Regions from separate parts of the Dickeya fangzhongdai genome, predicted to be linked through region 3. Evidence: predicted binding sites of a transcription regulator. Region 3 holds the regulator's gene; each other region holds the start of a gene.

What was found. The regulator PurR, encoded in region 3, represses purine synthesis genes. The targets are predictions, from matches to a motif close to CANGCAAACGTTTGCNTG.
Region 1: the regulator PurR is predicted to act here: its motif matches at 3,733-3,750, upstream of purM (phosphoribosylformylglycinamidine cyclo-ligase).
Region 2: the regulator PurR is predicted to act here: its motif matches at 4,374-4,391, upstream of guaB (IMP dehydrogenase).

What each region holds. Positions count from the first base shown of each region.
Region 1 covers NZ_CP025003.1:1,393,196-1,403,612, forward strand. The annotation lists gene mglB (galactose/glucose ABC transporter substrate-binding protein MglB) at 1-301, opposite strand, end outside; gene galS (HTH-type transcriptional regulator GalS) at 734-1,732, opposite strand; gene purN (phosphoribosylglycinamide formyltransferase) at 1,994-2,632, opposite strand; gene purM (phosphoribosylformylglycinamidine cyclo-ligase) at 2,632-3,669, opposite strand; gene upp (uracil phosphoribosyltransferase) at 3,942-4,568, shown strand; gene uraA (uracil permease) at 4,749-6,038, shown strand; gene hda (DnaA inactivator Hda) at 6,154-6,861, shown strand; gene arsC (arsenate reductase (glutaredoxin)) at 6,871-7,227, opposite strand; gene bepA (beta-barrel assembly-enhancing protease) at 7,243-8,706, opposite strand; gene bcp (thioredoxin-dependent thiol peroxidase) at 8,882-9,349, opposite strand; gene CVE23_RS06450 (glycine cleavage system transcriptional repressor) at 9,352-9,921, opposite strand; gene dapA (4-hydroxy-tetrahydrodipicolinate synthase) at 10,069-10,417, shown strand, end outside.
Region 2 covers NZ_CP025003.1:3,639,288-3,649,704, reverse strand. The annotation lists gene der (ribosome biogenesis GTPase Der) at 1-949, shown strand, start outside; gene CVE23_RS16280 (zinc ribbon domain-containing protein) at 1,030-1,266, shown strand; gene CVE23_RS16270 (protealysin inhibitor emfourin) at 1,406-1,774, opposite strand; gene CVE23_RS16265 (M4 family metallopeptidase) at 1,755-2,804, opposite strand; gene xseA (exodeoxyribonuclease VII large subunit) at 2,896-4,281, opposite strand; gene guaB (IMP dehydrogenase) at 4,453-5,916, shown strand; gene guaA (glutamine-hydrolyzing GMP synthase) at 6,004-7,581, shown strand; gene CVE23_RS16245 (winged helix-turn-helix transcriptional regulator) at 7,990-8,406, opposite strand; gene CVE23_RS22950 (hypothetical protein) at 8,494-8,700, shown strand; gene CVE23_RS16235 (zinc-dependent alcohol dehydrogenase family protein) at 8,702-9,709, shown strand; gene CVE23_RS16230 (hypothetical protein) at 9,739-9,969, shown strand; gene CVE23_RS16225 (LysR family transcriptional regulator) at 10,028-10,417, shown strand, end outside.
Region 3 covers NZ_CP025003.1:2,969,836-2,980,252, forward strand. The annotation lists gene slyA (transcriptional regulator SlyA) at 304-741, opposite strand; gene CVE23_RS13260 (DUF1289 domain-containing protein) at 915-1,154, opposite strand; gene gloA (lactoylglutathione lyase) at 1,419-1,826, shown strand; gene rnt (ribonuclease T) at 1,968-2,645, shown strand; gene CVE23_RS13275 (Grx4 family monothiol glutaredoxin) at 2,756-3,106, opposite strand; gene CVE23_RS13280 (C40 family peptidase) at 3,438-4,409, shown strand; gene cydH (cytochrome bd-I oxidase subunit CydH) at 4,534-4,623, opposite strand; gene purR (HTH-type transcriptional repressor PurR) at 5,010-6,035, shown strand; gene cfa (cyclopropane fatty acyl phospholipid synthase) at 6,457-7,608, shown strand; gene CVE23_RS13300 (riboflavin synthase) at 7,703-8,359, opposite strand; gene CVE23_RS13305 (MATE family efflux transporter) at 8,638-10,011, shown strand; tRNA gene CVE23_RS13310 (tRNA-Val) at 10,173-10,249, shown strand.

The sequences.
Region 1 (10,417 bases), 1.6 Mb from region 3:
GCACCACAATCGCAGCAGCGGCCGGGTCTACCAGGTTGATAGCCAGCGCTTTGACGCCTTTGGCCAGCAGCACGTCCACCTGATCGTTCTGTTTGGACTGGTCGTTCTGCGAGTCGTTCATCAGCAGGTCGACGCCGCCGATGGCTTTGGCTTCTTTTTCAATGTCCTTGCGCACCATCGACATGAAGTTGTCATCGTATTTGTAGATGGTGACGCCGATACGGGTATCCGCGGCGTGGGCGGAGGCTCCGAACATCATGCTGGCAACCAGGGCGGTGAGAGTGAAAACCTTCTTATTCATGATATCTCCGGGTTTATGCAGGGTAGTTCTCAGTCCGGCCGCACGACTCGGGGTAGACGTAGCGCGGCTGTCAGTTAGTAAGCGTCGGCGTAGCATGGTCATGCCGGGCTGACGGTTTTGCGGGCATGGCCCGCTTAAAGCCTGACTTCCCTGTTTTCAGATGGTACCGACTCTGTTGGCTGGCGACCGTCTGGCAATGCGTCCTGAAACCGATGCGTCCTGAAACCGATGTATTCTTAAACAACAGTGTGAACGTTTCCGTCATTGTGGCGGTTAACGGTTCAACAGACAGGATGGCCGTGTTACAAGGCGCCTGTTCTCCGCAGTACGCCCTCATCATAGAGAGCGTAATGTTAATTAACTGTGAATTTACTCACAGATTGAAAGCGGTTACATGGATGATTTGAATGAATTAGTGACCGTCTCCACATTTTACCGGGGAGCCACCGAATGCCGCCGTACCAGCGTCGGCATGAAACAGTGCCGGGCGGTGGGGTCCAGCAGCCCGGCCGCGCCTTTTAGCGCCAGTTCTGTGGCGATTTTCGCCATAGAAACAATAGGGTAGCGGATGGTCGTCAGGCGCGGGTCGGTATAGCGGGAAATCGGGATATCATCGAAACCGACCACCGAAAACCGCTCCGGCACCGGGATGCCGTTATCTTTCAGCGCCATCAGCGCGCCGGCCGCCATGCCGTCGTTGTAGGCGAACACCGCCGTCAGTTGCTGGTTGCGTCCCAGCAGTTCCACCATGGCCGCTTCGCCGCCCTGCAGGTCCGGCTCGCCGCTGGCGATCCACTCATCGGGCGGCTCGATGCCCTGTTCCTGCAGCGCCTGTCGCCAGCCGGTAAGGCGTTCCGTCACGTCCTCTATCGGGTGGCTGGAGCGAAGATAACCGATGCGCTGATGCCCCTGCTGCAACAACATGCGGGTCGCCATCATCGCGCCGCTGACGTTGTCGAGACAGACGCAGCGGTGCGGGTAGTCCGGCAGCAGCCGGTTGATCAGCACCATACCGGGCACCTGCTCCATGAATTCCGCCAGTTCCTCGTCGGATAAAGCTTTGGCATGCACGATCAGCGCGTTGCAGCGCTGACGGATTAGCACTTCGATGGCGTGCCGTTCCTTTTCTTCCTGATGATAGGAGTTGTTAATCAGTACATGTTTTTGCAGGCGCTGCGCCACGGTGTCCACCGCCTTGACCATGGCACCGAAGAACGGGTCCGACACGTCCATCACCACTACGCCGATGGTGTCGCTGACCTGTGAAGCCAACGCCTGCGCATTGGCGTTGGGGCGGTAGCCCAACTGCTCGACCGTCTGCAGGACCAGATCGCGCGTCTGTTGGGTGACCGCGCTGCTGTTATTGAGCACGCGGGAAACGGTGGCGATGGAAACGCCCGCCTGGCGCGCGACATCACGGATGGTAATCATCAATACTCACCACAGAGGAAAAAGTTCATGAGGGCGACCCCGACACTCAAGCTGTCCGGGCATATTCTGTCAGGCGTTATGGAGAGACTGCGTGAGTCAGGTCACAGTGATGAAAGCGGTTACATACAATTCTGTAACCTTTGTGACGAAGGTCATTATCCGGGAGAAAAGACGGCGGCCGGGCGTGGCGACGCTCGCCGGAGAGTATCACTTAGAAAAACGCCCCGGCAAAGCGCCAGGGCGAGTAAGGAAGGCGTCGGCTTACTCGGCGGCGTAACCGCTGGCCGGAATCACGTCGCCGTCCAGCCAGGCCTGATTGTCGCGCAACGCCAGCCGTCCGGCCAGAAACCAGCCCACCACCAACGGGTAGATGCTGTGTTCCTGCGTTTGTACCCGTTCCTGCACGTCCTGCTCGGTATCGCCCGGGAAAACCGGTACTCTGGCCTGCAGGATCACCGGGCCGCCGTCCAGCTCTTCGGTCACGAAATGCACCGAGGTGCCGTGCTCGCCGTCGCCGTTTTCCAGCGCTTTACGATGGGTGTGCAGACCGGGGTATTTCGGCAGCAGCGACGGATGGATATTCAGCATTTTGCCGAGGAAACGCGCCACGAATCCGGCGCTGAGGATACGCATGTATCCGGCCAGCACCACTACGTCCGGCTGATATTTCTCGATTTCGGCTGCCAGCGCGTCATCGAAATCGGCGCGGCTGGCGTAATCGCCCGGCAACAGCGCGTGGGCGGCGATGCCGGCGTCACGCGCTCGTTCCAGACCGAAAGCCTCTGGATTGTTACTGAATACTGCGGTGATTCGCCCTGTGATGCGGCCGCTCTGACAGGCGTCGATCAACGCCTGCAGATTGCTTCCCTGACCTGAAATCAGGACAACGATGTTTTTCATCACTGAATAACCACTGTCTCTCCGCCATTGGTACGGGTAATCACGCCGATGCTCCAGGCGGTTTCGCCGTTGGCGTTGAGGTGGGCGATGGCCTGCTCCGCCTGATCCGCCGGCAGGGCGATAATCATGCCGACGCCGCAGTTAAAGGTGCGGTACATTTCATGACGGCTGACGTTGCCGCTCTGCTGCAGCCATTCGAATACTGCCGGCCACTGCCAGCTGGATTCGTCGATGGTCGCCTGCATGCCTTCCGGCAGCACGCGCGGGATGTTTTCCCAGAAGCCGCCGCCGGTCAGGTGGGAGATGGCGTGTACGTCTACGTTTTCGATCAACGACAGCACCGATTTGACGTAGATTTTGGTCGGGGCCAGCAGATGGTCGGCCAGCGGTTTGCCGTCCAACTGAACCTGTTCCGGGTTGGCGCCGCTCACTTCGAGGATCTTGCGGATCAGCGAGTAGCCGTTGGAGTGCGGGCCGCTGGACGCCAGTGCGATCAGCGCGTCGCCTTCACGTACTTTGCTGCCGTCGATGATATCGGCTTTTTCCACTACGCCGACGCAGAAGCCGGCCACATCATAGTCGTCGCCGTGGTACATGCCGGGCATTTCGGCGGTTTCACCGCCAACCAGCGCGCAACCAGACTGTTTGCAGCCTTCGGCGATACCGGTGATAACACGGGCCGCGGTGTCCACGTCCAGCTTGCCGGTGGCGTAATAGTCAAGGAAGAACAGCGGCTCGGCGCCCTGTACCACCAGATCGTTGACGCACATCGCCACCAGGTCGATACCAATCGTATCGTGACGCTGCAGGTCCATCGCCAGACGCAGCTTGGTGCCGACACCGTCCGTACCGGAAACCAGCACCGGTTCGCGGTATTTTTGCGGTAAGGCGCACAGGGCACCGAAACCGCCCAATCCACCCATGACTTCCGGGCGACGGGTCTGTTTCACTACACCTTTGATACGGTCTACCAATGCATTGCCAGCATCAATATCCACGCCTGCGTCTTTATAGCTGAGAGAGGTTTTATCGGTCACTGCGGAAGTCCCCACGGAGGTTACGATTGGTTTAAAAAATGGAGCGCGCTAATTCTAACAGCGTAAGCAAACGTTTGCGAGTAGTGTCTTTGCGGCGTGACGGTTTCGGCAGGCCGGTATGAAGACTACCGTCGGCGGGTGTGCGGATCGGCTGGCGGTAATTTCCGTTTCGGCTTGATTTGGATCAGACTTGAATCTATGGCGTACATTCGAAAAAGCGGTATAATCCCGCGATTTTTTTGGCCGTCCACTGCCGATGGGGAGAAAGAGTAATGAAAATCGTCGAGGTGAAACACCCGCTCGTCAAACATAAACTGGGTCTGATGCGCGAGCACGATGTCAGTACCAAGCGTTTCCGTGAACTGGCGTCTGAAGTCGGCAGTTTGCTGACCTACGAAGCCACCGCCGATCTGGCGACGGAAAAGGTGACCATCGAAGGCTGGTGCGGCCCGGTCGAAGTCGACCAAATTAAAGGTAAGAAAATTACCGTAGTGCCCATTCTGCGCGCCGGTCTCGGCATGATGGAAGGGGTGCTGGAAAACGTGCCCAGCGCGCGCATCAGCGTGGTGGGGATGTACCGCGACGAACAGACGCTGGAACCGGTGCCTTATTTTCAGAAACTGGCTTCCAATATCGATGAGCGCATGGCGCTGGTAGTGGACCCGATGCTGGCGACCGGCGGCTCGATGATCGCCACTATCGATCTGCTGAAAAAAGCCGGCTGCCGCAGCATCAAGGTGCTGGTGCTGGTAGCGGCGCCGGAAGGGATCGCCGCGCTGGAGAAAGCGCACCCGGATGTGGAGCTGTACACCGCCTCGATTGACAAGGGCCTAAACGAACACGGCTACATCATGCCGGGCCTGGGCGATGCGGGCGACAAACTGTTTGGTACCAAATGATATTCAGCCGACTGCAGAGTCGGCTTTTTTTTGCGTACGCTACGGCCCGCTCCTGACGTGACGGGGTGTTCTTGCGCATACCACGGATGGCGACATTTTTTCTGCGCCGGTGTGTGCCGGCGCTGAACTTTCTGCCGGGTCCCCCGGTATTTTTCAGTCTGAGACACAGAGGAAAACAAGATGACTCGTCGCGCCATCGGCGTCAGTGAACGCCCCCCGCTGTTGCAAACCATACCGCTGAGTTTCCAGCATCTGTTCGCCATGTTTGGCGCCACCGTGCTGGTGCCGATTCTGTTCAAGGTCAACCCGGCGACCGTGTTGTTGTTCAACGGCATCGGCACGCTGCTTTATCTGTTTATCTGTAGAGGCAAGATTCCGGCCTATCTCGGTTCCAGCTTTGCCTTTATTTCTCCGGTATTGCTGTTGTTGCCGCTGGGCTATGAAGTGGCGCTGGGCGGCTTTATTCTGTGCGGCGTGCTGTTTTGTCTGGTGGCGTTGCTGGTGAAAAAAGCCGGGACCGGCTGGCTGAATGTGATTTTCCCGCCGGCGGCGATGGGCGCGATTGTCGCGGTGATCGGTCTGGAGCTGGCGGGCGTGGCGGCGAACATGGCTGGGTTGTCGCCGGCCGCCGGCACGGACGTGGACAGTAAAACCGTCACCATTTCGCTGGTGACGCTGGGAGTAACCATACTGGGATCCGTGCTGTTTCGCGGTTTTCTGGCTATCATCCCGATCCTGATCGGCGTATTGGTGGGGTATGCGCTCTCCTTCGTCATGGGGGTGGTGGATCTGACGCCGATCGCCCAGGCTCACTGGTTCGCGCTGCCGACATTCTACACGCCGCGTTTTGAGTGGGTGGCGATGCTGACGGTGCTGCCTGCCGCGCTGGTGGTGATTGCCGAGCACATTGGTCATCTGGTGGTGACCGCCAATATCGTGAAAAAAGATCTGGTGCGCGACCCGGGTCTGCACCGCTCTCTGTTTGCCAACGGCGTGTCCACCATACTGTCCGGTTTCTTTGGCTCCACACCGAATACCACCTATGGCGAGAACATCGGCGTGCTGGCGATCACCAAGGTTTACAGCACCTGGGTCATTGGCGGTGCGGCGGTGCTCGCGATTCTGCTTTCCTGCGTGGGTAAACTGGCCGCCGCGATTCAGGCGGTGCCGGTGCCGGTGATGGGCGGCGTGTCGCTGCTGCTGTACGGCGTTATCGGCGCGTCCGGTATCCGGGTGCTGATCGAATCCAAGGTGGATTACAACAAGGCGCAGAATCTGATTCTGACCTCGGTGATCCTGATCATCGGCGTCAGCGGCGCGAAAATCCATCTGGGCGCCGTAGAGCTGAAAGGCATGGCGCTGGCAACCGTGGTGGGCGTGTTCCTGAGCCTGTTGTTTCGCGTCATCAGCGTGTTCCGTAAGGAAGAAGAGGTGATTGACGAGACGGACGACAAGGCTTCCGCACAGTAATCTCGTGGCCCGCCGGTGCGCTGGCGGGCTATGCGGCGAAGCGGCCGGTTGACGGTTCAATCGCAAAAGGTTTCTATGCTAAACTTGACCCGTTTTCCTGCCTGTTTGGTTTGAGGTGCTTCTGAACACTCCGGCACAGTTATCATTGCCACTCTATTTACCCGATGACGAAACTTTTGCCAGTTTCTATCCGGGAGAAAACACGTCTCTGCTGGCCGCTATCCACACGACGCTGGATCAGGAACATGGCAGCTATATCTATTTCTGGTCGCGCGAAGGCGGCGGGCGTAGCCACCTGTTGCATGCCGCTTGCGCGGAATTATCCCGCCTCGGTCGTGCGGTCGGCTATGTGCCGCTGGATAAACGCGCCTATTTTGTTCCGGACGTGCTGGAAGGAATGGAGCAACTGGCGCTGGTCTGCATCGACAATATCGAGTCGATTGCCGGCGACGAGGCGTGGGAAATGGCGATGTTCAATCTGTATAACCGCATTCAGGAAGGCGGGCGCACCCGGCTGTTGATTACCGGCGATCGTCCGCCGCGCCAGATCAATCTGCAACTGGCGGATCTGGCGTCCCGTCTCGACTGGGGGCAGATCTACCGCTTGCAGCCGCTGTCGGATGAAGAGAAAGGCGAGGCGCTGCAGTTGCGCGCCCGGCTGCGCGGTTTTGAACTGCCGGAAGACGTCAGCCGTTTTCTGCTTAAACGACTGGATCGGGAGATGCGCACGCTGTTCATGACGCTGGATCAACTGGATCATGCTTCCATTACCGCCCAGCGTAAGCTGACGATTCCTTTCGTCAAAGAGATTCTCGGACTGTGACGCTTTCCGTCACAGAATATCCAGCACCTGCTCCGGCGGTCGGCCGAGCTTAGCCTTGTCGTTGGCGACCACGATCGGACGTTCAATCAGTTTGGGGTGGTCCGCCAGCGCCTGAATCAGTTGCGCTTCCGTCAGGCTGTCGTCGGCCAGATTTAACTCACGGTACAGATCTTCTTTACGGCGCATCAGTGCGCGTGCGCTGGCGAATCCCAGTTGTTTGAGCAGCTTACCGAGTGCGGCGGCATCCGGCGGCGTGTCCAGATACAGCACCACTTCCGGTTCGATGCCTTGTTGCTGCAGCAACGCCAGGGTTTCGCGGCTCTTGGAGCAGCGGGGATTATGATAAATGGTCACCGGTTTAGTCATTCAACTCACCTTTTTTCAGGATTTCTCATAAGGGCGGAAACGTTGCTGCAACGCCCGCAGTTGATCGATGCGGGCGTCGTAACGCGCCTGATCCATGCTGCCGAGTTTGCTTTGTGAGCTGGCGTTGCTTAACAGGCGGATAGCCTGATCCAGCTTGCCGTTTAGCGACAGACTCTCCGCCCGGGACGCCAGTTCTTCGCTGCGCATGTTTTGCGCGGCGGAAGCCTGCGCCAGTAAGTCCCAGCCGTTCGGATCGTCCGGGTGGGCGTAAGTGTATTTGCGCAGAATGCGGATGGCGTCGGCAGATTTGCGGCTTTCCACCATCGCGTTGGCCAGGTTGAGCTGCAGCACCGGGTTGTCTTGCGCGTCCGGCACTTTCTGCAGGCGGGCGACCGCCTGATCGGCGCGCTGTTGGCCGATATCAATATCGGTCATCAGATCAAGAAACCAGGGGTTTGACGGCGACTTGTCCAGCAGCGGTTGCAGCGTGGCGCGCGCGTCATCGTATTTCTTGGCCTGATAGGCGCGGATCGCGCGGCCATATTGGGCGGCCTGTTGCTCGCGCGCGTTGCCTTTGGCCCAGTTGTCCAGCAACGCGGCGCCATACGGGTTGTCCTGCGAGCCGTACATGCCCAGCACGCGAGCCTTGGCGAACAGAAAATCCTGCGAGGAATGCACCGGGATTGATTTCATCTGGTTGGCGCGGTTACGGGCGTCCGACAGCCGGCTTTCCGGCAGCGGGTGCGTCAGCAGCATTTCCGGCGGCTTGGTGGCGTAGCGGGAGCTCTCCGCCAGCCGTTGCAGGAAATTGGGCATCGCCTGCGGGTCGAATCCGGCGCGTTGCAGCACCTGAATCCCGATGCGGTCCGCTTCCTGTTCGTTGGACTGGGTAAAGCTGATGACGCTTTGCTGCGCGCCGGCCAGCGTGCCGCTCAGCGCGGCGAATCCGGCCTGCGGATTCGCCATCGCCAGCAACAGCGAGCCGAAAGCGCCGGCCCAGGCCAGCGGCGCGTTGGCTTTCTGGGCTTCCATAGCGCGCGCCAGATGGCGCTGGGTCACGTGGGAGATTTCGTGCGCCAGCACCGAGGCCAACTCGCTTTCATTCTCTACGTAGCGGAACAGCCCGGAGTGCAGCACCACATTGCCGCCAAAAAAGGCAAAGGCGTTGATTTCGTCGTTATTGACCAAAAAGAAATGGAACGGAGTACGCACGGAATCGGCCGACTTGACCAGTCGCCCGCCCAGTTGGTTGATGTACTGCAGCAGCAGTGGGTCGTTAATCAGCGGCGCGCCGGCACGCAACTGGCGCAGATAGAAATCCCCCATCACCAGTTCCTGATTGATGCTGAGCGTTCCGCCGGCGGTGGTGCCGATATCCGGCAGATTTTCCTGTGTGCCGGCCGGGAAACCCTGCGGGCTTGCGCTCAGCAACACACCTGCCAGCATGGCGATGACCGTCTGTTTGAGCCGATAGGACATAACGGATACAACCTTCTGAACAGCCTGAAAGAATTGCCATCATCTTAGCCAGCGGCGGCACACAATGAAACACGGGTGGGGGAAAAAGACGACGTAAAAAACGGAAAATGCGGCGCGAAAACCAGTTTGCCGGCGCATCAGACGCTGCGCCGGCAATAATCGGGAAGGAAAGGACTCAGGCGCCTTTCAGGTAATTCAGCACGATGTCGTGGTGGTTACTGGTTTTGAAATCATCGAACACTTTTTCGATGTTGCCTTCGGCGTTGATCAGGAAACTGACCCGGTGAATACCGTCGTAGGTTTTCCCCATGAAGGTTTTTTCACCCCAGACGCCGAACTGTGCCGCCACCTGGTGATCCTCATCGGCCAGCAGGGTAAAATTCAGCAGCTCTTTTTCAGTAAAGCGGGACAATTTTTCCGGTTTATCGGTGCTGATGCCAAGAACCTCAACGCCGAGCGTTTTCAGTTCGTCCATGTTATCGCGAAGCCCACAGGCTTGCACGGTGCAACCTGGTGTCATGGCCTTGGGATAGAAATACACCAACACCCGCTGTCCCTGGAAGTCGGCCAAATTAACTTGTTCGCCATCCTGGTCGGGCAAGCTAAATTTCGGTGCGATATCACCGGCTTTCAGTGTGGTCATCACTACTCTCCATCTTTCTCTTCGTGCTGTGGATAGTTCACAACGCTAATACTGCCTTGCGCGTGCAGTTCTGTACATAGCTGATGAAAGGCCGGCTCAATAATTGAACCTGCCTGCATGGCCGGGCTGTGCGCCGTAATCTGGATGTACAGTTGCGGCGGCGTATCGCCGTCGGCGGGGCGGGTTTTGGACACCAGCTCGGCAATGTTCATTTGATGGGAATCGAACAGATCGGTAAAGCGTTCAATGATGTGTGGTGAGTCAGCGACATCCACCTTGACCCACACGGTGGCCGGCATCGGCGGGCGGGACTGCGATTCGGTGCGTTTCATCACGATCAGCAAATCCAGCTCGGCGCCCTTGAGCGGCAGGGTGGATTCGATAAGCGTAATCGCGTTCCAACTGCCGGACAGCAGCATGATAAAGGTGAACTCCGTGCCCAGCATCGCAAGTCGGCTATCTTCGATGTTGCAGCCACAACTGCTGACGTGGCGGGTAATCGTATTGACGATACCGGGACGGTCGGTCCCCAACGCGGTAATGACCAGATAGTGTTCTTGTGGGCGCGGCAAAATAGTGCTTCCTGTACAAAATGTTGGGAGTAACATGGTAAACATAAAAAAAACCACCTGCCAAGCGCTGACAACCGCGGTTGCAAGCTTGCTTTTGCATAGAAGTCAAAAGTACCATGAAGCACTTGTTTGTGGAGGGGATGGCCAATGTTTACGGGTAGTATTGTTGCTCTGGTTACGCCGATGGACGACAAAGGTGCCGTTGATCGTGCAAGCCTGAAAAAACTGATTGATTATCATGTCGCTAGCGGAACTTCCGCGATTGTGTCGGTGGGAACCACCGGCGAGTCCGCCACCTTGAGTCACGATGAGCATGGCGACGTGGTGATGCTGACGCTGGAACTGAGCGATGGCCGTATCCCGGTTATTGCCGGCACCGGCGCCAATTCGACCGCTGAGGCGATTTCCCTCACCCAGCGTTTCAACGACACGGGCGTGGCCGGGTGCCTGACCGTGACGCCGTATTACAACAAGCCGACTCAGAACGGCTTGTTCC
Region 2 (10,417 bases), 670 kb from region 3:
TTACTGGGCGGAACAGCTCGGTGAAGGCGACGGCGATGGCGAAGAAGGTGAAGACGATGCGCTGAATCTGGAGGGGCTGCCGATTAAACTGGCTATCGTCGGCCGTCCGAATGTCGGTAAGTCAACGTTGACCAACCGTATTCTCGGGGAAGAGCGGGTGGTGGTGTACGACATGCCGGGCACCACGCGCGACAGTATCTACATCCCGATGGAGCGCGATGGTCGCGACTACGTGCTGATCGATACCGCCGGGGTACGTAAACGCGGCAAGATTACCGATGCCGTTGAGAAGTTCTCGGTGATCAAGACATTGCAGGCGATCGAAGACGCTAACGTGGTGTTGTTGGTGATTGACGCCCGCGAAGGGATTTCCGATCAGGATCTGTCGCTGCTGGGCTTTATCCTCAATTCCGGCCGTTCGCTGGTCATTGTGGTGAACAAGTGGGATGGACTGTCGCAGGAGGTCAAGGAGCAGGTGAAGGAAACCCTCGACCTGCGCCTCGGTTTCATTGATTTTGCCCGCATTCACTTTATTTCGGCGCTGCATGGTAGCGGTGTGGGCAACCTGTTTGAATCCGTCAACGAAGCCTACGAGTGTTCCACCCGCCGTGTGGGAACCGCGATGCTGACCCGCATCATGCAGATGGCGGCGGACGACCACCAGCCGCCGTTAGTGCGTGGCCGTCGTGTGAAGCTGAAATACGCCCATGCCGGGGGATACAATCCGCCGATCGTAGTGATCCACGGCAATCAGGTCAAAGATCTGCCTGATTCCTACAAGCGCTACCTGATGAACTACTACCGGCGCTCGCTGGATGTCATGGGAACGCCGATTCGTATTCAGTTCAAGGAAGGGGAAAACCCGTTCGCCGACAAACGCAACACGCTGACGCCGAATCAGCTGCGCAAGCGTAAACGCCTGATGCAGCACCTCAAGAAAGGCAAGTAAGCATAGCGGTGTAAACCCGCTGTTATATCGGGGCAGGAGCGATTCTGCCCCGTTTTTCATGTGTGATCCGGAGAAGGGCGATGGACGCTTATTGTCCCGAGTGTCAGCAGCCGATGGTGTGGCGCGGCAATGAACAGTACCGTTGTGAGGCTTGCCAGCGAGATTTGCTGCGTTTGGCGCTGTGTCCGCAATGCGAACAGCCGTTGCAGGTATTGCGCGCCTGTGGGACGGAAAGTTATCTGTGCGCCGACGGCCACGGGCTGATTTCACGTTCCCGCGTGGTCATTCGTTACCAGCCTAAGAGCCTATCTCAATAGGCGTAATTGGCGCAGCCAGTTTGGACACGGACAGTGCGGAGAACCCGGAGCGTACACGTAGTACGTGAGGATTTCGAGCACTGCCCAGGTTCAAAATGGCAAGTAAAATAGCCCTATTGGGATAGGCTCTAAGTAGCCGTCAGGAGGTTTGATCGTCGTCCAGACCATTGCGCCACAAGGCTTCCAGCTCTGATGGCGCGCTCTGCTCGGGGATCAGCAATACCCAGTCCGTTTGGCGGATATCCGGCGTATTGCAGTAGTGAATATGGATACGGTAGTAGAACTGATCTCCGCTGCCGGGAGAGTCTGGCTGACCGGGTTGCTGCGCGGCCGGCAGAACGTCACGCAGCATGGCGCAGAGTTTCTCCTTCTTGGCGGCGGGGACTTCGGCCAGCGCGAAGCGGCGCAGGCCGGCCAGTCTGGGTATCCAGGCGAAACCGCCCTCGCGCGCCAGTTCAATAATCACATCATCCGTCAAATCGGGCAGGTTATTCCTGTTCGTGCTCATTAAGAATTCCCGTGTCGACCCCGACCTGATGCCAGGCACGCAGCACAGCGTCGGCTACCGCTTCATTAAAGCGCTTTTTGGCGTGTTCCACGGTAAATCTGGCAAAGATGGAGAAATCCGCATTTTGCGGCAGCGCTTTGTCGCACAGGGCGTCGTACCAGATACGCCCGGTTTTTTCCCAGGAGTAGCCGCCCAGCGCCATAGCCGCCAGATAGAAGGCACGGTTGGGAATTCCGGAGTTCAGGTGTACGCCGCCGTTGTCCTCGCGGGTATTGACGAAATCCCGCATATGGGCAGGTTGTGGGTCGGTGCCCAGCAACAGGTCGTCATAGGCGGTGCCGGGACGAGCCATGGAACGCAGGCCCTTACCATCGATGCCGTCGGCCAGCAGTCCTTCACCAATAATCCAGTCCGCCTGCTGTACCTTCTGATTGCGGTAGTACTGTTTGACCATAGAGCCAAACACGTCCGCGAGTGATTCGTTAAGCGCGCCGGACTGGCGGAAGTACAGCAGGTTGCTTTCACTTTCCACCACGCCATGCGACAGCTCATGGGCGATCACATCCAGCGCGATAGTGAAACGATTGAAGATTTTGCCGTCGCCGTCGCCAAACACCATCTGCTGCCCGTTCCAGAACGCATTCTGGTAATCCTTGCCGTAGTGGACGCTGCCGATCAGCGGCAATCCTTTGTTGTCCAAAGAGTTACGACCGAAGATTTTCCAGAAGAAGTCATAGGTAATGCCCAGATAGGTATAGGCTTCATCAACAGTGATATCGCCATTTCCCGGCTGACCTTCCGTCCGTACTCGTTTGCCGGGCAATGTCTGCTGGTGCTCTGCGTCGTAGATATTGCGCTGTATCTTGCCGGCAGGGTGTTCCTCATGGTCATCGGGGTGGATGACTGGGGCCACCATCAGTGACTGCACGTGCATCAGAGTTTGTTGCGCGCAACGACGTTCCTCATCCGATCCATTGTTGATAATGCGATGCAGAATATAGGGCGGAATGATGTTACGGGCGGATTGCATACTTCATCTCCTTATGCCTTGCAGTATGGTTTGCAACATATTATCAACACTGATCTATCACAGTTATGACACGATAAGTATAGCCTAATCACTAAATATTTTTCGTCTGGCGTCTGACGCGCGGTTTAGTAGATTCTTTTTTGATTTCAGTGATCTGACTCTCTACCCAGCCATCCTGCAGCCGAGTTTTCAAGATATCGCCCTTGATGGCCTGAGCAGTGTGTTTCATGACTTTGCCATCCGGGGCGGTGGTGACGCTGTAGCCGCGGGCCAGCGTTGCCAGTGGGCTGACGGCTTCGAGATGGGAACAGGCTTCGCCAAATCGTTGTTTATGCTGATTAAGTTGCTTTTCCAGCGCGGATTGCATGCGGTAGCGCAACTGTTGTACCTGCTGCTGCGCACGGTGCAGGCGGGGTTGCGGCTGGTGCTGCCGTAGCCGCAGGACAACACGTTCCTGACGGCGAGTCTGTTGACGCAGTTGCAACTGGATGGCTTCGTCCAGACGCTGGCGCAGGCGAAGTAATTGCGTCTGCTGGCGGGCCAGACGCAGTTGCGGATGTTGCTGATGCAGTCGATGCTGCAACCTGACGAATTGCTGCTGACGTTGCGCCAGATAGTAGTCCATCGCCATTTCCAGCCGCTGGCGCTGAGACTGAATCTGCCGCAGCAGCTCCAGTTGGTTACGGCTGACCAGTTCCGCTGCCGCGGAAGGCGTCGGCGCGCGCAGATCCGCCACGAAGTCGGCGATGGTCACATCGGTTTCGTGACCGACCGCGCTGACAATCGGGATGCGGCTGGCAAAAATAGCTCGCGCCACCCGCTCATCGTTGAAGCTCCACAGGTCTTCCAGCGATCCGCCGCCGCGGCCGACGATCAGCACATCGCATTCCTGACGCAGGTTGGCTAGCTCAATGGCCCGCACAATTTGAGCCGGCGCATCCACGCCCTGCACCGCCGTCGGGTAGACAACCACCGGCAGCGAAGGGTCGCGCCGTTGCAGAATATGCAGGATATCGTGCAGCGCCGCGCCGCTGGCGGAGGTAATGACGCCAACCTGACGCGCCGGTTTGGGCAGCAATTGCTTGTACTGTTGATCGAATAGCCCTTCCGCCGACAGGCGCTGTTTCAACTGCTCGAATTGCTGTTGCAGCAGGCCGTCGCCTGCCGGGTGCATGCTTTCAGCCAGCAACTGGTAGTCGCCGCGCGGTTCGTACAGCGTGATGGTGGCGCGAATCAGCACCTGCTGCCCGTTTTGCGGTCGGAAGGTGACTCGCCGATTGCTGGTGCGAAACATGGCGCAACGCACCTGAGCGCGCTCGTCTTTCAGCGTAAAGTACCAGTGACCGGAGGAGGGCTGGGAGAAATTGGATATTTCACCGGAGAGCCAGACCTGGCCCATTTCACCTTCCAGCAACTGTTTTACCGTCTGATTCAGGCGGCTGACGGTAAATATGGCGGATGACGGCAATGAGGACATTGTGACCCGGATCAAATAGTAAAACAGAGAGTTAATCCATCAATACTACCGGTCAGTGGGCGGTTCGCAAGCATTTTTATAAAAAAATACTGGAGGCAATCGATTTCGCCCTGTATAATGCCGCGGCAATATTTTATCTAATTCCCATCCCATTTCCGGTGAGATATTGCCATGTTACGTATCGCTAAAGAAGCTCTGACCTTCGATGATGTTCTCCTCGTTCCAGCCCATTCCACGGTTCTGCCCAACACGGCCGATCTGAGCACGCAACTGACTCAGCGCATTCGTCTGAACATTCCCATGCTGTCCGCCGCAATGGATACCGTGACCGAGTCCGGGCTGGCTATTGCGCTGGCGCAGGAAGGCGGCATCGGTTTTATTCACAAGAACATGCCGATTGAGCGTCAGGCGGAAGAAGTCAGCCGCGTGAAGCGCCATGAAAGCGGCGTGGTGGTCGATCCGCAGACCGTAACCCCGGAAACCACGCTGCGTCAGGTGAAAGAACTCACTGAACGCAATGGTTTCGCCGGTTATCCGGTGGTAACGAAAGGCAATGAGCTGGTCGGTATCATCACCGGTCGTGACGTGCGTTTCGTCACCGATCTGGACCGCCCGGTCAGCGCGGTCATGACCCCGAAAGAACGTCTGGTGACGGTAAAAGAGGGCGAAGCCCGCGAGGTGGTGTTGCAGAAAATGCACGAGCGCCGCATCGAAAAAGCGCTGGTGGTGGATGCGCAATTCCGTCTGGTCGGGATGATCACGGTAAAAGATTTCCAGAAAGCTGAACGTAAGCCGAACGCCTGTAAAGACGAACACGGTCGTCTGCGCGTGGGTGCAGCAGTTGGCGCCGGCGCCGGTAACGAAGAGCGTATCGACGCGCTGGTCGCCGCCGGTGTGGACGTGTTGTTGATCGACTCCTCGCACGGTCACTCCGAAGGCGTGTTGCAGCGTATCCGCGAAACCCGCGCCAAATACCCGGAACTGCAGATTATCGGCGGTAACGTGGCGACGGGCGCTGGCGCACGCGCGCTGGCCGAAGCCGGCGTGAGCGCGGTGAAAGTGGGTATCGGCCCTGGCTCCATCTGTACGACCCGTATCGTGACCGGCGTGGGCGTACCGCAGATTACCGCGATTGCCGATGCGGTTGACGCGCTGGAAGGCACCGGCATTCCGGTGATTGCCGACGGCGGTATCCGTTTCTCCGGCGACATCGCCAAAGCCATCGCCGCCGGCGCCGCCTGCGTGATGGTCGGTTCCATGCTGGCCGGCACCGAAGAATCGCCGGGCGAGATCGAACTGTATCAGGGCCGCGCGTTTAAATCTTACCGCGGCATGGGCTCTCTGGGCGCGATGTCCAAAGGGTCGTCCGACCGTTACTTCCAGTCTGACAATGCCGCCGACAAACTGGTGCCGGAAGGTATCGAAGGCCGCGTGGCTTATAAAGGCCGCCTGAAAGAGATCGTACACCAGCAGATGGGCGGCCTGCGCTCCTGTATGGGCCTGACCGGTTGCCCGACCATCGACGCGCTGCGCACCAAAGCCGAATTTGTGCGCATCAGCGGCGCCGGTATTCAGGAAAGTCACGTTCATGATGTGACCATCACCAAAGAGTCGCCGAACTATCGCATGGGCTAAGCGCGTTACCGGCTGATTTAATGTTACGAACCCGGTAAACTTGCCGGGTTCAATTTTTCTTTCGCTCCGTAGTGGAATACGCCTCTCATGACAGAAAACATTCATCAACATCGCATTCTTATTCTGGATTTCGGTTCGCAATACACGCAGCTGGTGGCACGTCGCGTGCGTGAGCTGGGCGTATACTGCGAACTGTGGGCATGGGATGTCACCGAAGCGCAGATTCGCGAGTTCAACCCGAATGGCATCATCCTTTCCGGCGGCCCGGAAAGTACCACCGAGTTCAATAGCCCGCGCGCGCCGGAATATGTTTTCCAGGCAGGCGTGCCGGTACTGGGCGTATGCTACGGCATGCAGACTATGGCGATGCAACTGGGCGGCAAGGTCGAAGGCTCCAGCGAGCGTGAGTTCGGTTATGCGCAGGTGGAAGTCAAGACCAACAGCGCGCTGATCCGCGACATTCAGGATGCCGTCAGCGCCAGCGGCGCACCGTTGCTGGATGTGTGGATGAGCCACGGCGACAAAGTCACCGCCATCCCGGCTGACTTCGTGACCGTTGCCAGCACCGACACCTGCCCGTATGCCATCATGGCTAACGAAGAAAAACGTTTTTACGGCGTGCAGTTCCACCCGGAAGTGACCCACACCCGTCAGGGCCAGCGTATGCTGGAGCGTTTTGTGCGCGACATCTGCCAGTGTGAGGCGCTGTGGACCCCGGCAAAAATCATCGACGACGCAGTTGAACGCATCCGCGTGCAGGTTGGTAAAGACAAGGTGATTCTCGGCCTGTCCGGCGGTGTCGATTCCTCGGTGACCGCATTGCTGTTGCACCGCGCCATCGGCGATCGCCTGACCTGCGTGTTCGTAGACAACGGTCTGCTGCGCCTGAACGAAGCCGAGCAGGTGATGGAGATGTTCGGCGATCAGTTCGGCCTGAACATTGTCCATGTGCCGGCGGAAGAGCGTTTCCTGTCCGCACTGGCGGGCATTGACGACCCGGAAGCCAAACGCAAAACCATCGGCCGCGTATTTGTGGACGTGTTCGACGAAGAAGCGGGTAAGCTGACCGACGTGAAATGGCTGGCGCAAGGCACCATCTATCCGGACGTGATCGAGTCCGCCGCTTCCGCCACCGGCAAAGCGCACGTCATCAAATCGCACCACAACGTCGGCGGTTTGCCGGACGACATGGCGCTGGGGCTGGTTGAGCCGCTGAAAGAGCTGTTCAAAGACGAAGTGCGCAAGATTGGTCTGGAACTGGGCCTGCCGTACAACATGCTGTACCGTCATCCGTTCCCGGGGCCGGGTTTGGGTGTGCGCGTACTGGGCGAAGTGAAGAAAGAGTACTGCGATCTGCTGCGCCGTGCTGACGCTATCTTCATCGAAGAGCTGCACAAAGCGGACCTGTACGACAAAGTCAGCCAGGCATTCACCGTGTTCCTGCCGGTGCGTTCCGTCGGCGTAATGGGCGACGGCCGCAAATACGACTGGGTCGTTTCACTGCGCGCGGTTGAAACCATCGACTTTATGACCGCGCACTGGGCGCACCTGCCGTACGAATTCCTCGGCCGCGTCTCCAACCGCATCATCAACGAAGTCGACGGGATTTCAAGGGTCGTCTATGACGTGTCCGGCAAGCCGCCGGCTACGATCGAGTGGGAATGATCCAAGTTTCTTCAGAAACTATCGCCAACTATCGAAAAATCACCACAACAGTTTGATTCTTCATTAAATTGATTGTGGTGACTATCGGTGGCTACCGCCAGTCAGCAGAACCGGCTGGCGGTAGAGGCGACGGTAAGCCAAAAGACCCGGATTAACACCCTGCCGTTGATGATTGATTCTGTTTCGGTCGTGACGGTAAACATTCCCTCCCGAAGTTAGGCGTGATGCTCTCCGACGCCGCACTGCGTACTCTCAAGCCCAAAGCCAGGCCGTAAAGGTTTCCGACCGGAACGGCATGTATGTCATGGTATCGACTGCCGGTACCGTCACTCCCTGACAAGCGAGCCGTCCATTTCCTCTCGTGACATAGCATTGCGTTGACCTGGCGGTTTTAGTCTGGGCTTTGCTTTATTCCCCTATGCCATTTGACCGTCTGGCGTCCATCACACGATGCAAGTGAGTTTCTATCCAGTCGGTAAGAACCGACACTTGCTCTGCGGCCTCTGAACCTAGAGGCGTCAGGCTGTACTCGACATGAGGCGGCACGACTGGATAGGAAACACGGTGGATGAATCCATCCATCTCCAGGCATTGCAATGTTTGCGCCAGCATTTTTTCACTCACTTTGGGTGAACGCCGTCGCAGCTCACTAAAGCGCAGTGTGCTACCGCGTAAAGCCAGCAGGATGAGTACCCCCCACAGACTCGTCATGTGCTTCAGTACTTCTCTTGAAGGGCAATCCACGGTCTGCAATTCGCCTCGACGGACTTGCTCTGATAATGAAGGTTGCAGGCCATCGATCTGAAAAACTGGCAAATCACTCATATACTTACCTTTTTGTGCGTACTTTCTAAAAGTTAGTTAGGAATATACACTTGCGCCTCAGTCAAAACAACCACACAGGAACGCATCATGATTCTGGTTACTGGCGCCTCTGGCCATCTTGGTCAACGGGTGCTTCATCATCTTATTGAAACACTTGCCATTCCGATCTCCGGCATCGTTGCCGCCGGTCGTGTTGCTACGGTCACGGACGATTTCCAGCAAATCACCGGAATCGCACCACAAACTTTCAGCGACTGGCTGAATGCTAATCAAACCTGGTTGGGGGAGCTCTGACATGAAAGCAGTTGTTTCTAATGCAGCACGTGGACTTGATGGCTTGCGTATTGTGGAAATGGACGATCCGGGATTGCCAGGCTCGGGTGAAATCCGGGTCCATATCCACGCCAGTTCGCTCAATTACCATGACCTCGGTGTCGTCAGTGGTCATATGCCGGTAGCGGATAACCGTATTCCCATGTCTGATGGGGCAGGTATCGTGGAGGCTGTCGGAGACGGCGTGACTGAATTTGCCGTGGGTGACCACGTGGTCTCAACGTTTTTCCCCCAATGGCTGGATGGAGTGCCCACCGTCGCAGGTTTTGCGACAACGCCGGGAGATGGTGTCGATGGCTTTGCGCGTGAATACGTCGTCATGCCAGCCACCGCTTTTACCCGCGCTCCTCTGGGTTACAGTCATGTTGAAGCGGCGACGCTGACCACCGCAGGCCTGACTGCCTGGCGTGCTCTGGTGGTTAATGGTCAGATCAAGGCTGGCGACAGCGTCCTCGTCATGGGTACGGGGGGCGTTTCAATCTTCGCGTTGCAGTTTGCCAAGGCGCTGGGCGCCACGGTCATTGCAACGTCGTCGTCCGATGAAAAGCTGGCCCGTGTGCAGCAGTTGGGAGCTGATCATCTGATCAACTACCGCAAAGACCCCGAGTGGGGGACGAGCGTACAGGCCATCACCAATGGGCGAGGCGTTGATCACGTTATTGAAGTTGGCGGTGCCGGAACCTTAACGCAATCCATCCAGGCTGGGCGCGTCGGTGGGCATATTGCCTTGATTGGCGTGTTGAGCGGCACTAACGGCGTGGTGCCGACTGCCGAGTTGCTGATTCGTCAGCAACGCCTGCAAGGGCTCATCGTTGGCAACCGTCAGCATCAACAGGATCTTGTGCGTGCGATTGACGTGATTGGCGTCAAGCCTGTCATCGATCGTACTTTCCCGCTGGCAAATATTGCCGATGCCTTCCGTTTGCAGCAGGCAGGCGGTCACTTTGGCAAGATTGTCCTTGAAATCTGATGGGCGTTACTGCAGTGAAACATTCGTTGATGAAAAAAATGATCATCGCCATATCGTTTGCCAGCCTGTTCAGTGGGGTAGCGCAAGCCGGTGAAGCGCCGGCGTCGACAGTGTCTCCGTCAGTGAAAGCAAATCAATCCGCTAGCAACAAGCAGCGCGTGACCGATTATATGCATGCCTTGTTTGTCGAGCGGGATCTGGGGAAGGTTGAAACGTTCTGGGGTAAGGAAATGATCCAGCATAACCCCACGATGATTTAAGCTTGGTGTAGAGTCAGACATTGATAAACTCACGCTTTTCCATCAATGAGTCAACTTTATGGCTACCTTGTTTTCAGCAGAATCCTTGCGGGGTATTACCAACTTTGTTATCGCGGCACAGTCCCGTAGCTTTACTGAAGCCGCCGAACACTTGGGCATTACCAAATCTGCGGTAGGAAAAAGCATCGCCCGGCTTGAAGAAAGACTGGGTACTCAGCTCTTTCACCGCTCCACGCGCAAGCTGAGCCTGACGAGTGATGGAGAGGCTTATCTGAAAAGTTGCCTGTCGGCGCTGGATATTCTGGACTCGGCTGAACACGCGCTGTGCAGAAAGCAGGAAGTGCCTGCCGGCTCGGTGCGTATAGACATGCCGGCCTCATTTGGTCGAAATCTGATGATGCCGGTGCTGCTGGATGTTCTGGCCCGCTATCCTGCTCTGCGACTCATT
Region 3 (10,417 bases):
AGTTGCAGGTACGCTGACTTTATTACTCAGCCCATCCGTGGGCCTCGCCCTTAGGGGCCGCGACAAGCCACATTCAACCCTGCTTCCGGCGACGTTGCCGTTCATCCCAGTCATTTACTTATGCAAGTTCCTGAGAATTTGACTGATCGCCGCGTTGCAAGGCTCATAATGTGCCTTACCCTGAAGGGCCAACGCTTTGTATTGTTCAAAACGAGAGCGTTTTATCCTGCAATGCGAATTATTTAAAGTATATGTTGCCTGGAATTCGAATTCGCCCGCCAAAACATTTACTTTTTCTATTAATTAAGACTGACTCTCATGTAATGCCAAAATGTTTTTTTCCAGCCGGGAGATAATAGTGGCCAACTCATCCACTTCTTCCGGGGTAATACCATTTAATATTTCGCTGCGTGTCTGATCAATAACGTCATTAACAGCCTGAATGATAGGATCCGCCATATCTGTTAGCAGAATACGCTTGGCGCGTCGGTCGTGGGCACAAATGTGCCGGGTAATTAACCCCTTGTCTTCAAGCTGATCCAACGTACGCACCAGCGAAGGCTGTTCTATTCCTATCGCTTTGGCTAGCTGAATTTGGGACTGCCCCGGAGGCAGTTGGTGAATATTATGCAGCGTGACCCAGTGCGTCTGCGTGAGTTCCAGAGGCTTTAATCGATGATCAATCAAAGCGCGCCATACACGAACCAACCGGGCTAAATCAGAACCTAACGGCAATTCCATCACTTCTCCTTATAGTTAGCATACTAAGCAACTTCCCTGGATTGCAATCAACTCTGATTTAAAACGAAAGTCTAATAAAAAATGTCTTATTGTTATCAATCTATTCTAGCAAATAATAATTAATTAAAAATGATCTTGAACTTAATTTATATCATTAAATATCACCATACCGGTTAAAACAAGGCTGGCTGATCCGGCTCGGAGGGCGCTGAATTTTTTTCACTTCGCTGCGAACGTTTCATCCTTTGCCGACACAAACGCAGCACATCCTGTTTTTGCGCATCGCTCATCGTTCCCCAATTAAAGCGCTCGCTGCGGCTTCGAAAACAACCACGACAGAAGCCCCGGTCATCCGCCTGGCAGATACCCCGGCAAGGGTTGGGAACAGGAAAAAGTTCGAGCTGCTCAGCCACAGGACCTCCTCATCTGACGTCTTTATTGAAACCTTGATTGCCGTCACTGGCAAGCTTTCCGTAACGTTAGCGCGCAATTAACTACTATTTTCCCGCTTATCACGTCTTTTTTTCAGCAACCGCGCCTGAAAAGCGGCGCCCGGCCACAGGTTTGGACTCCCCCCGGCAACGACGTTATACTCAGGCCCTGTTATTTCAGGCGGTAACGGAACACAACCGATATCGCCCATGACGGTTAACCCACTGATCAAAATAGGGGTCATTATGCGTTTACTTCATACCATGCTACGCGTTGGCGACCTGCAGCGCGCTATCGATTTTTACACCAAGGTACTGGGCATGCGCCTGCTGCGCACCAGCGACAATCCGGAATACAAATATTCTCTGGCATTTGTCGGCTATACCGAGGAAAGCGAAGGCGCAGTGATCGAACTGACCTACAACTGGGGCGTGGAAAGCTATGACCTGGGCACCGCCTTCGGTCACATTGCCTTGGGCGTGGATGACGTAGCAGGCGCCTGCGAACGTATCCGTCAGGCCGGCGGCAAAGTTACCCGTGAAGCAGGCCCGGTCAAAGGCGGCACCACTGTTATCGCCTTCGTTGAAGACCCCGACGGTTACAAGATCGAGCTGATCGAACGTTCACAGGCCGGTCAGGGACTGGGCAACTGATCATCCCGCCTTTGCTGTCCAGGTGCCGACAGGCGCCTGTCTTTCGGGGGAACGGTTATTCGCCGTCATGCACGGCTGCTGCATCCCCCGCCGGAATTTGCCATAATGCGCACTGCATGTTACTGAAGAAATAAGAAACGAATGGCTGAGAAAAATAACCTGAACGCCCTGAACGCGCGTTTTCGTGGCTTTTACCCTGTTGTTATCGATGTGGAAACCGCCGGGTTCAACGCGAAAACCGATGCGCTGCTGGAAATTGCAGCCGTAACGCTGAAAATGGATGAAAGCGGTTGGTTACAGCCGGACGAAACCTTGCATTTTCACATCGAACCGTTTGAAGGCGCTATCCTGCGGCCCGAAGCGCTGGCCTTCAACGGCATCGACCCTGCCAACCCATTGCGTGGCGCGGTGAGCGAATATGAAGCGCTGCATGAAATCTTCAAGGCCGTGCGTAAGGGAATCAAAGATCAGAACTGTAATCGCGGCATCATCGTGGCTCATAACGCGACCTTCGATCACAGCTTTCTGATGGCGGCGGCAGAACGCTGCGGCCTGAAGCGCAACCCATTCCACCCTTTCGCCACCTTTGACACCGCCGCGCTCAGCGGGCTGGTGCTGGGGCAGACGGTGCTGGCTAAAGCCTGCATTGCGGCGGAGATCCCATTCGACGCCAGCCAGGCGCACTCGGCGCTCTATGACACCGAACGGACAGCGCAACTGTTTTGTGAACTGGTCAATCGCTGGAAGCGTATGGGCGGCTGGCCGCTAGCATCGGGAACCGATACCGAAGCGTCGTTGGCTGTCGGCAGTGAAGAGTAAGGCTGCGCGGACGCGTGTGTCCGTGCAAACACCTTGCGCGATCAAAGCACCATAATCGTAACGAGTAAAACGACATCAGGCAGCGCCGGGCTGCCTGATACAGAAGGGGATTACTGCTGATCCGCCTGCTGGGATCGGTACTTGTCGGCGGTTTCCTTAATCAGTTGCTGCAATTCGCCGCGCTGATACATCTCAATCACGATGTCGCAGCCGCCAACCAATTCACCATCCACCCACAGCTGCGGGAACGTCGGCCAGTTAGCGTATTTGGGCAATTCAGCGCGGATATCCGGGTTCTGCAGAATATCCACATAGGCAAAACGCTCGCCGCACGCCGACAACGCCTGTACCGCCTGGGCAGAAAAACCACAGCTCGGCAGTTTGGGAGAACCTTTCATATACAGCAGAATCGGGTTTTCAGCGATCTGACGCTGAATCTTTTCAAGTGTCGTTGTCGTCATTCTATTGCTTCCTCAAGGGCGTGATGACCAGCCCATCAACGGCTGTTCATGTGACTCGCGGCATACCGTGCCGTGCCGCTTCTGTTGTTTTGTATTCTAACGATAGCGACGGCCACAAAAAAACGCTATCTTTTGTAGGGTTTTGTCTGACTGGTCGCGCGCCAGCACAAAACAACGCCGAATCGACTGATAATTAAGCAGCGAGCTCCGTTGTTAACGTTTTCTCACTATTTTGTAGTAACAATGCCTTATTCCCCACTTTTTTATCAGGTCATTTTCGGGAATACTGTAAAGATTGAACGATTGAGGACAACATTCGGTCAGAATTATCATGCGTTTATTTATTACGCTTTTCGTATTATTTTTCAGTAATCTGTTTTTAAACCTGGCACAGGCTAATCCACATAGCGCTGCGGTATTACCGCGCAAAACCGGCGTAGAAACGGCGAATAAAGCTATTGAGGAATCCAAAAAAAGCAAGGTTGCCAAAAATACCAAAAAGGGTGCGGCGCCCACTCATGACAAAAAACCGGAAAAAACCACCAAAACCGCGCCTGCCAAAACGACCGCCGCTCACGATAAAAACGTCAAACCGCACAATGATAAAAAACCGGTGACCACTGCGGCCGCAGCCCACACAACCAGCAAGCCGCAGAAGCGGGAAAAAAGCGTTCAGGCTAAAGCGCCCGCCGGCAAAACCGCGAAAAAAGACACCCCGGCACCGGCGAAAAGCAGTCATAAGGCGCACGAAACCGTGATTGCTAAAACGGCAAGCAAAAAAAGCAAGTCTGCCGTCGTCGGAGAAGAAAGCGCCAGCGCATCACCACACGGCAAGAGTAAAAAAGGCCGGCAGGATAAAGCCGCTCTGACCATCAGCGCCGCTCACCAAAAGCGCTACCAGCATGCCAAACTGACCGCCATGAACAAGCTGATGAGCCAAATCGGCAAGCCCTACCACTGGGGCGGCGCGACCCCCTACTCCGGTTTCGATTGCAGCGGACTGGTGTATTACGCGTATAAAGATGTGGTGAAAATCCCGATTCCGCGAACCGCCAATGAGATGTACCACTTACGTGACGCCGCGCCTATCAAGAAAAGCGAGCTGGAAAGCGGCGACCTGGTGTTCTTTCGGATAACCAACCGCGGCGCCGCCGACCATGTCGGCGTCTACCTCGGCAATGGTCGTTTCATTCAGTCGCCGCGTTCCGGCTCTGACATTAAAATCAGCAAACTGAGCGAGGACTACTGGCAGGATCACTACGTCGGCGCCCGTCGCGTGGTCACGCCGAAAACCATTCGCTAAACAACTTCCGCTGGAATGGCCGTTCTCAATACGACAAAAGGGGCATCACGCCCCTTTTTTGTTTTCCTGTCTTTAACGGCAACGATGCGCCGCTGACGTTCCAGGCGCCGCTAGCGCCACGCCGTCAGTTCAATACCGCGCTCAGACTAAAGATGATGATCATCGCCAGTGAAGCCACAGTGGTGAACAGCGACATTTTCAAGTTGGTATCCATAGTATTCTCCTGTATGTGACTGATGATCGCCGTCATCCTGTCATGTCTGAATCAATCCCCTATCCGGCAGACGGGGGAAACATTATAAAGCATAGGTCTATTATCACCCGGCGAGCGTCAAAAAACCGGTTTCTGCGTCACAGAGATAAAACGAATTGCCTCTTCCACTTTTGCTCTAAATCGGCCAAAATCCGCAGTTTACTGTATACACTGCGTTGGTCGAAGCGTCAGCCCTCCCTTCAAGCTACACACCTCGGCATGTCTCCTCCTGAAATGTTGCCTTGTTGTCTGGCAGGAGAAGAATTCACGCAGGCAAACGATTAACAACATATTTACTGCTGTAACAGACAAGCTACTGTAACAGATGAGTTCAGGAGTCACTTTAGATGGCAACGATCAAAGATGTGGCAAAACGCGCGGGCGTTTCGACCACAACCGTATCACACGTGATCAATAAAACACGTTTCGTCGCCGAAGAGACCAAGGCTGCGGTGCGTGCGGCCATCGATGAATTGCATTATTCGCCGAGTGCGGTGGCCCGCAGCCTGAAAGTCAACCACACCAAATCCATCGGCCTGCTGGCGACATCCAGCGAGGCGCCCTATTTCGCCGAAATCATCGAGGCGGTGGAAAACAGCTGCTACGCCAGAGGCTATACGCTGATCCTGTGCAACTCCCATAATAATCAGGACAAACAGCGCGCCTACCTGTCCATGCTGGCGCAAAAACGGGTCGACGGCCTGCTGGTGATGTGCGCCGAGTACCCGCCGGAACTGCTATCGATGCTGGCGGATTACCGCCATATCCCGATGGTGGTGATGGACTGGGGCGAAGCCCACAGCGATTTTACCGATACCATTATCGATAACGCGTTTGCCGGCGGCTACATGGCCGGACGTTACCTGATTGAGCGCGGCCACCGCGACATCGGCGCCATTCCCGGTTCTCTCGGGCGCAATACCGGCAGTGGGCGTTATCTGGGTTTCCTGAAAGCGCTGAAAGAGGCCGACATTCCGCTACGGGAAGAATGGGTGGTTCAGGGCGACTTCGAGCCGGAATCCGGCTACAAGGCGATGCACCAGATTCTGGCCCAGAAACAGCGTCCGACCGCGGTGTTCTGCGGCGGCGATATCATGGCGATGGGCGCCATTTGCGCCGCCGACGAACTGGGGCTGCGCGTACCGCAGGATATTTCGGTGATCGGTTATGACAATGTTCGTCACTCCCGGTATTTTACCCCGGCGCTGACCACCATCCACCAGCCCAAGGAGCGACTGGGACAGGCGGCCTTCTCGATGTTGCTCGACCGCATTACCAGCAAACGCGAGGAAGCCCAGACCATTGAAGTGCATCCGACGCTGATCGAACGCCGCTCCGTCGCCGACGGCCCGTTCCTCGATTACCGTCGTTAAAATTCAGACGATTCCGTTATCTCTGTCTGGCTATTCAATCAAGCGGCAGGCCGCACCACACATGGTGCCGGCGCATGCTATCGCTGTTGAGCTCATGACTTAACGTGCTGCTTTAACCCAATGAATCTTGTCGTCGGGTTAAAGCAGTCATACACTTGTCACTGTCGTTGACGACAATAATCATGATCAGACGATGCTTTTGGCCTCATGCATCGCCTTACTTTTTCTATCCTGCCTGTTGACCGCTGCACCTTTTTGTTACGGCCAGGGATAGACGCCTTTCGTACCGGCTTTTCTCTTATTTTCCTCTGAGACGTTCAGGGGTAGACGATGGATTGGGTCCACCGAATGCCCTCCGTGGGTACATTTGTCTAATGTTTTTCCTTGCAAAGGCATTTTTCCGGCAAGGTAGGGAGAAGTTATGAGTTCATCTTATGTGGAGGAACTGGGTACCCCTAACCTATCCTGGTTCCAGATTGTTAATGAAATGCTGTCGGCCGCCGACATCGTCATTAACGGTTCACGCCCGTTTGATATTCAGGTAAAAAATCCCGACATGTATAAGCGCGTGCTGCGCGAAGGCTCGTTGGGATTGGGCGAAAGTTATATGGATGGCTGGTGGGAGTGTGAGCGGCTGGACATGTTTTTCCACCGCGTGCTGCGCGCCGGGTTGGAAAACCAGCTCCCTCACCGCTGGCGCGATACGCTGCGGATCCTGATGGCGCGGCTGACCAACCTGCAGTCCCGCCGTCGGGCCTGGATCGTGGGCAAGGAGCATTACGACCTCGGTAATGATCTTTTCACCCTGATGCTTGACCCTTATATGCAGTACTCCTGTGGCTACTGGAAACAGGCCGAAACCCTGGAGCAGGCACAGCAGGACAAGCTGCGCTTGATCTGCGAAAAACTGCAGCTGCGCCGCGGCATGACCCTGCTGGATATCGGCTGCGGCTGGGGCGGGCTGGCAGAATTCGCCGCGCGTCACTACGGCGTTTCCGTCACCGGCGTGACCATCTCCCGCGAGCAACAGAAACTGGCGCAACAGCGCTGCCATGATCTGGACGTGAACATCCTGCTGCAGGACTACCGCGACCTGAACCGGCAGTTTGACCGTATCGTTTCCGTCGGCATGTTCGAGCATGTCGGTGCCAAGAACTACGATACCTACTTCCAGATAGTAAAGCGCAATCTTAAACCTGATGGGCTGTTCCTGCTGCACACGATCGGCACTCACACCCCCACGCCAACGGGAGATAAGTGGACCAGCAAGTACATCTTCCCCAACGGCAGCCTGCCGTCGATAGAGCAAATCGCCGTAACCAGCGAGCCGTATCTGGTGATGGAAGACTGGCATAACTTCGGTGCTGACTACGACAGCACGTTGATGGCCTGGTATCACCGCTTCCAGCAGCACTGGCCAGCATTGTCCGAGCGTTACTCCGAACGTTTCCAGCGCATGTTCACCTATTATCTCAACAGCTTCGCGGGTTCATTCCGCGCCCGCAACATTCAACTCTGGCAGGTGTTGTTCAGCGTGGACGGCGTGGAAGGCGGCTTGCGAGTCCCCAGATAATCACCGCCATCCGGCGAATCGTACCTAAATAGCAAAAAACCGGCAGCCAGGCTGCCGGTTTTCATAGGGGAGAAAGCGTCAGGGAAGGAATGGCTTATTCGCCCTGCTCCGCCTGCGCCGCGGCCTGCTCCTGTTGCTGCTGCGCCTGACGAGCCAGGACGCGTTCGACCGTGTCGATGATGGCCTGGGTTTGCGGGTCGATTTCGATATTGATGCGGTCGCCCAGTCGTTTCTGACCCAGCGTCGTGCGCTGGAGCGTTTCCGGAATCAGATGCACGCAGAAACGGCTGCGGGTCACTTCCCCTACCGTCAGGCTGATACCGTCAATGCCGATAAATCCTTTGTGCAGCACATATTTCATCTGCGATTCATCAGCCAACCGGAACCAGATCTGGTGATTATTTTCCGACGTCAGGATTTTCACGATCTCCGCCGTACACATAATATGGCCGGACATCACATGCCCGCCGATTTCGTCGCCATATTTGGCGGCGCGCTCCACATTAACCCGATCGCCGGCTTTGACTTCGCCCAGGTTGGTCAGCCGCAGCGTCTCTTTGATCAGGTCGAAACTGATCCGATCGCCATCGATTTTGGTGACGGTCAGGCAACAACCGTTGTGCGCTACGGAAGCCCCGGTTTCCAGCCCCGGCAGCAGTTCGGGGGGCAGTTGAACGACATGAGTGCGGAAATTGGGTTTTTCATCAATCGACACGACGGTCGCCGTGCCCTGAACAATACCGGTAAACATGGTGCTGGTCTTGCCTCCTGGTCAGTAATAAGCGTGAACGCGACGCTACAGTGATATGGCGCGGCGAGCCTGCGCTCGGGAGAGACAACGTTCACTAATGTCTGGCAGTTTGCACCATATCCTCAGGAAAACCAAACGGGATCACTCCCGTTCAGTCAGTCATTGGTTTACTGTTGGCAAATCGTTACAATGCTTCATCTTTTTTTATAAATAAAGGATGATTGCCTTTCTCTCCCCATTAGAGATCTCTCTCCATCCTGCTTTAGGAAGGTGTTTTCGTGCAGAAGTACTTATCAGAAGCCCGTCATTTGCTGGCGTTGGCTATTCCGGTCATCATCGCGCAAGTCTCGCAAACCTCAATGGGTGTGGTGGATACCATCATGGCGGGCTCCTATAGCGCCACCGATATGGCGGCGGTGGCGGTGGGCACCTCCATCTGGCTGCCGGTCATCCTGTTCGGTCACGGTTTGCTGATGGCGCTGACGCCGGTCGTGGCCAACCTTAACGGCTCCGGACGCCGGGATCGTATCGCTCATCAGACTCAGCAGGCGTTTTTGCTGGCCGCGGCTATCTCCATCCTGACCATGTTCGTGCTCTATCAGGGAAAATACGCCATTAACCTGATGCATGACGGCGCGCCGGAACTGGCCGACAAAGCGGTGAAATACCTGCATGCCTTGTTGTGGGGCGCGCCCGGTTACCTGTTCTATCAGGTATTTCGCAGCCAGTGCGAAGGTTTGTCCAAGACCAAGCCGGGGATGGTGATCGGATTTATCGGCCTGCTGATCAACATTCCCATCAACTACGTTTTCATCCACGGTAAGCTGGGCATGCCGGAGTTGGGCGGCGTCGGCTGCGGGGTGGCGACCGCCTCGGTATACTGGATGATGATGTTGATGATAGCGGCCTATTCCCGCCACGCCTATTGGCTGAAAGACATTCGTCAGTTCAAAACCCAGTTGAAGCCGGATTGGGCCGTACTCAAGCGGATGTCCGGCATGGGGCTGCCCATCGCGCTGGCGTTGCTGTTCGAAGTGACGTTGTTTGCGATTGTCGCGCTGCTGGTATTGCCGCTCGGGGTGGTTGATGTAGCGGGCCACCAGATCGCGCTCAACTTCAGTTCGCTGATGTTCGTGCTGCCGCTGTCTGTCGGCGTCGCCGCCACCATTCGCGTCGGCCACCGGCTGGGCGAAGGTTCGGCGGAGGCTGCCCGGGTAGCGGCGCGTACCGGTATCGCTACCGGCGTGTTGCTGGCGATGTGCACGGCTATCTTCACCATCACGCTGCGTGAACCCATCGCCATGCTTTACAACAAAAACCCGGATGTGGTGGCGATGGCCTCGCATCTGATGCTGCTGGCGGCGGTCTATCAGATTTCCGACGCGGTGCAGACCATTGGCAGCGGCGTGCTGCGCGGTTACAAGGATACCCGCTCCATTTTCTTTATCACCTTCATCGCCTACTGGATACTGGGGCTGCCCAGCGGCTATACGCTGGCGCTGACCGACATACTGGTGCCGCGGATGGGGCCGGCCGGGTTCTGGTGGGGGTTCATCATCGGCCTGACCTCCTCCGCCACCATGATGGTGCTGCGGATCCGTTGGGTGCAACGCCAATCGCCGGCGCGTATTCTGGCGCGGGCGGCACGTTGATTCGTTGATGGCGGCAGAGCGCCGAAAAAAACGGCGCTCTGCTTACAAGCTCGTCACTCAGTGTGATCTAACGGGAATTTTGCGTTTTTTCCCTTGCCAGCGCCCCTATAGCCCGTTAATATTCGTCCCCGCTGTCGCCCTGACAGTTTCAGTAACACGATGCGTTCATAGCTCAGTTGGTTAGAGCACCACCTTGACATGGTGGGGGTCGTTGGTTCGAGTCCAATTGAACGCACCATTCCTTCAAATATAAACATTCAGCCCGTGTTTATAACGACGTAAAAGCTCTGACTCCCCTTTTTTACCGATACGCTTTCCCACAAGTCATTGGCGCTACCGCTTTCCGGTTTGTTTTCTTCCTGATGATCACAGCAAACCAGCGCCAGCGGGAAACCCGGTGACGCCA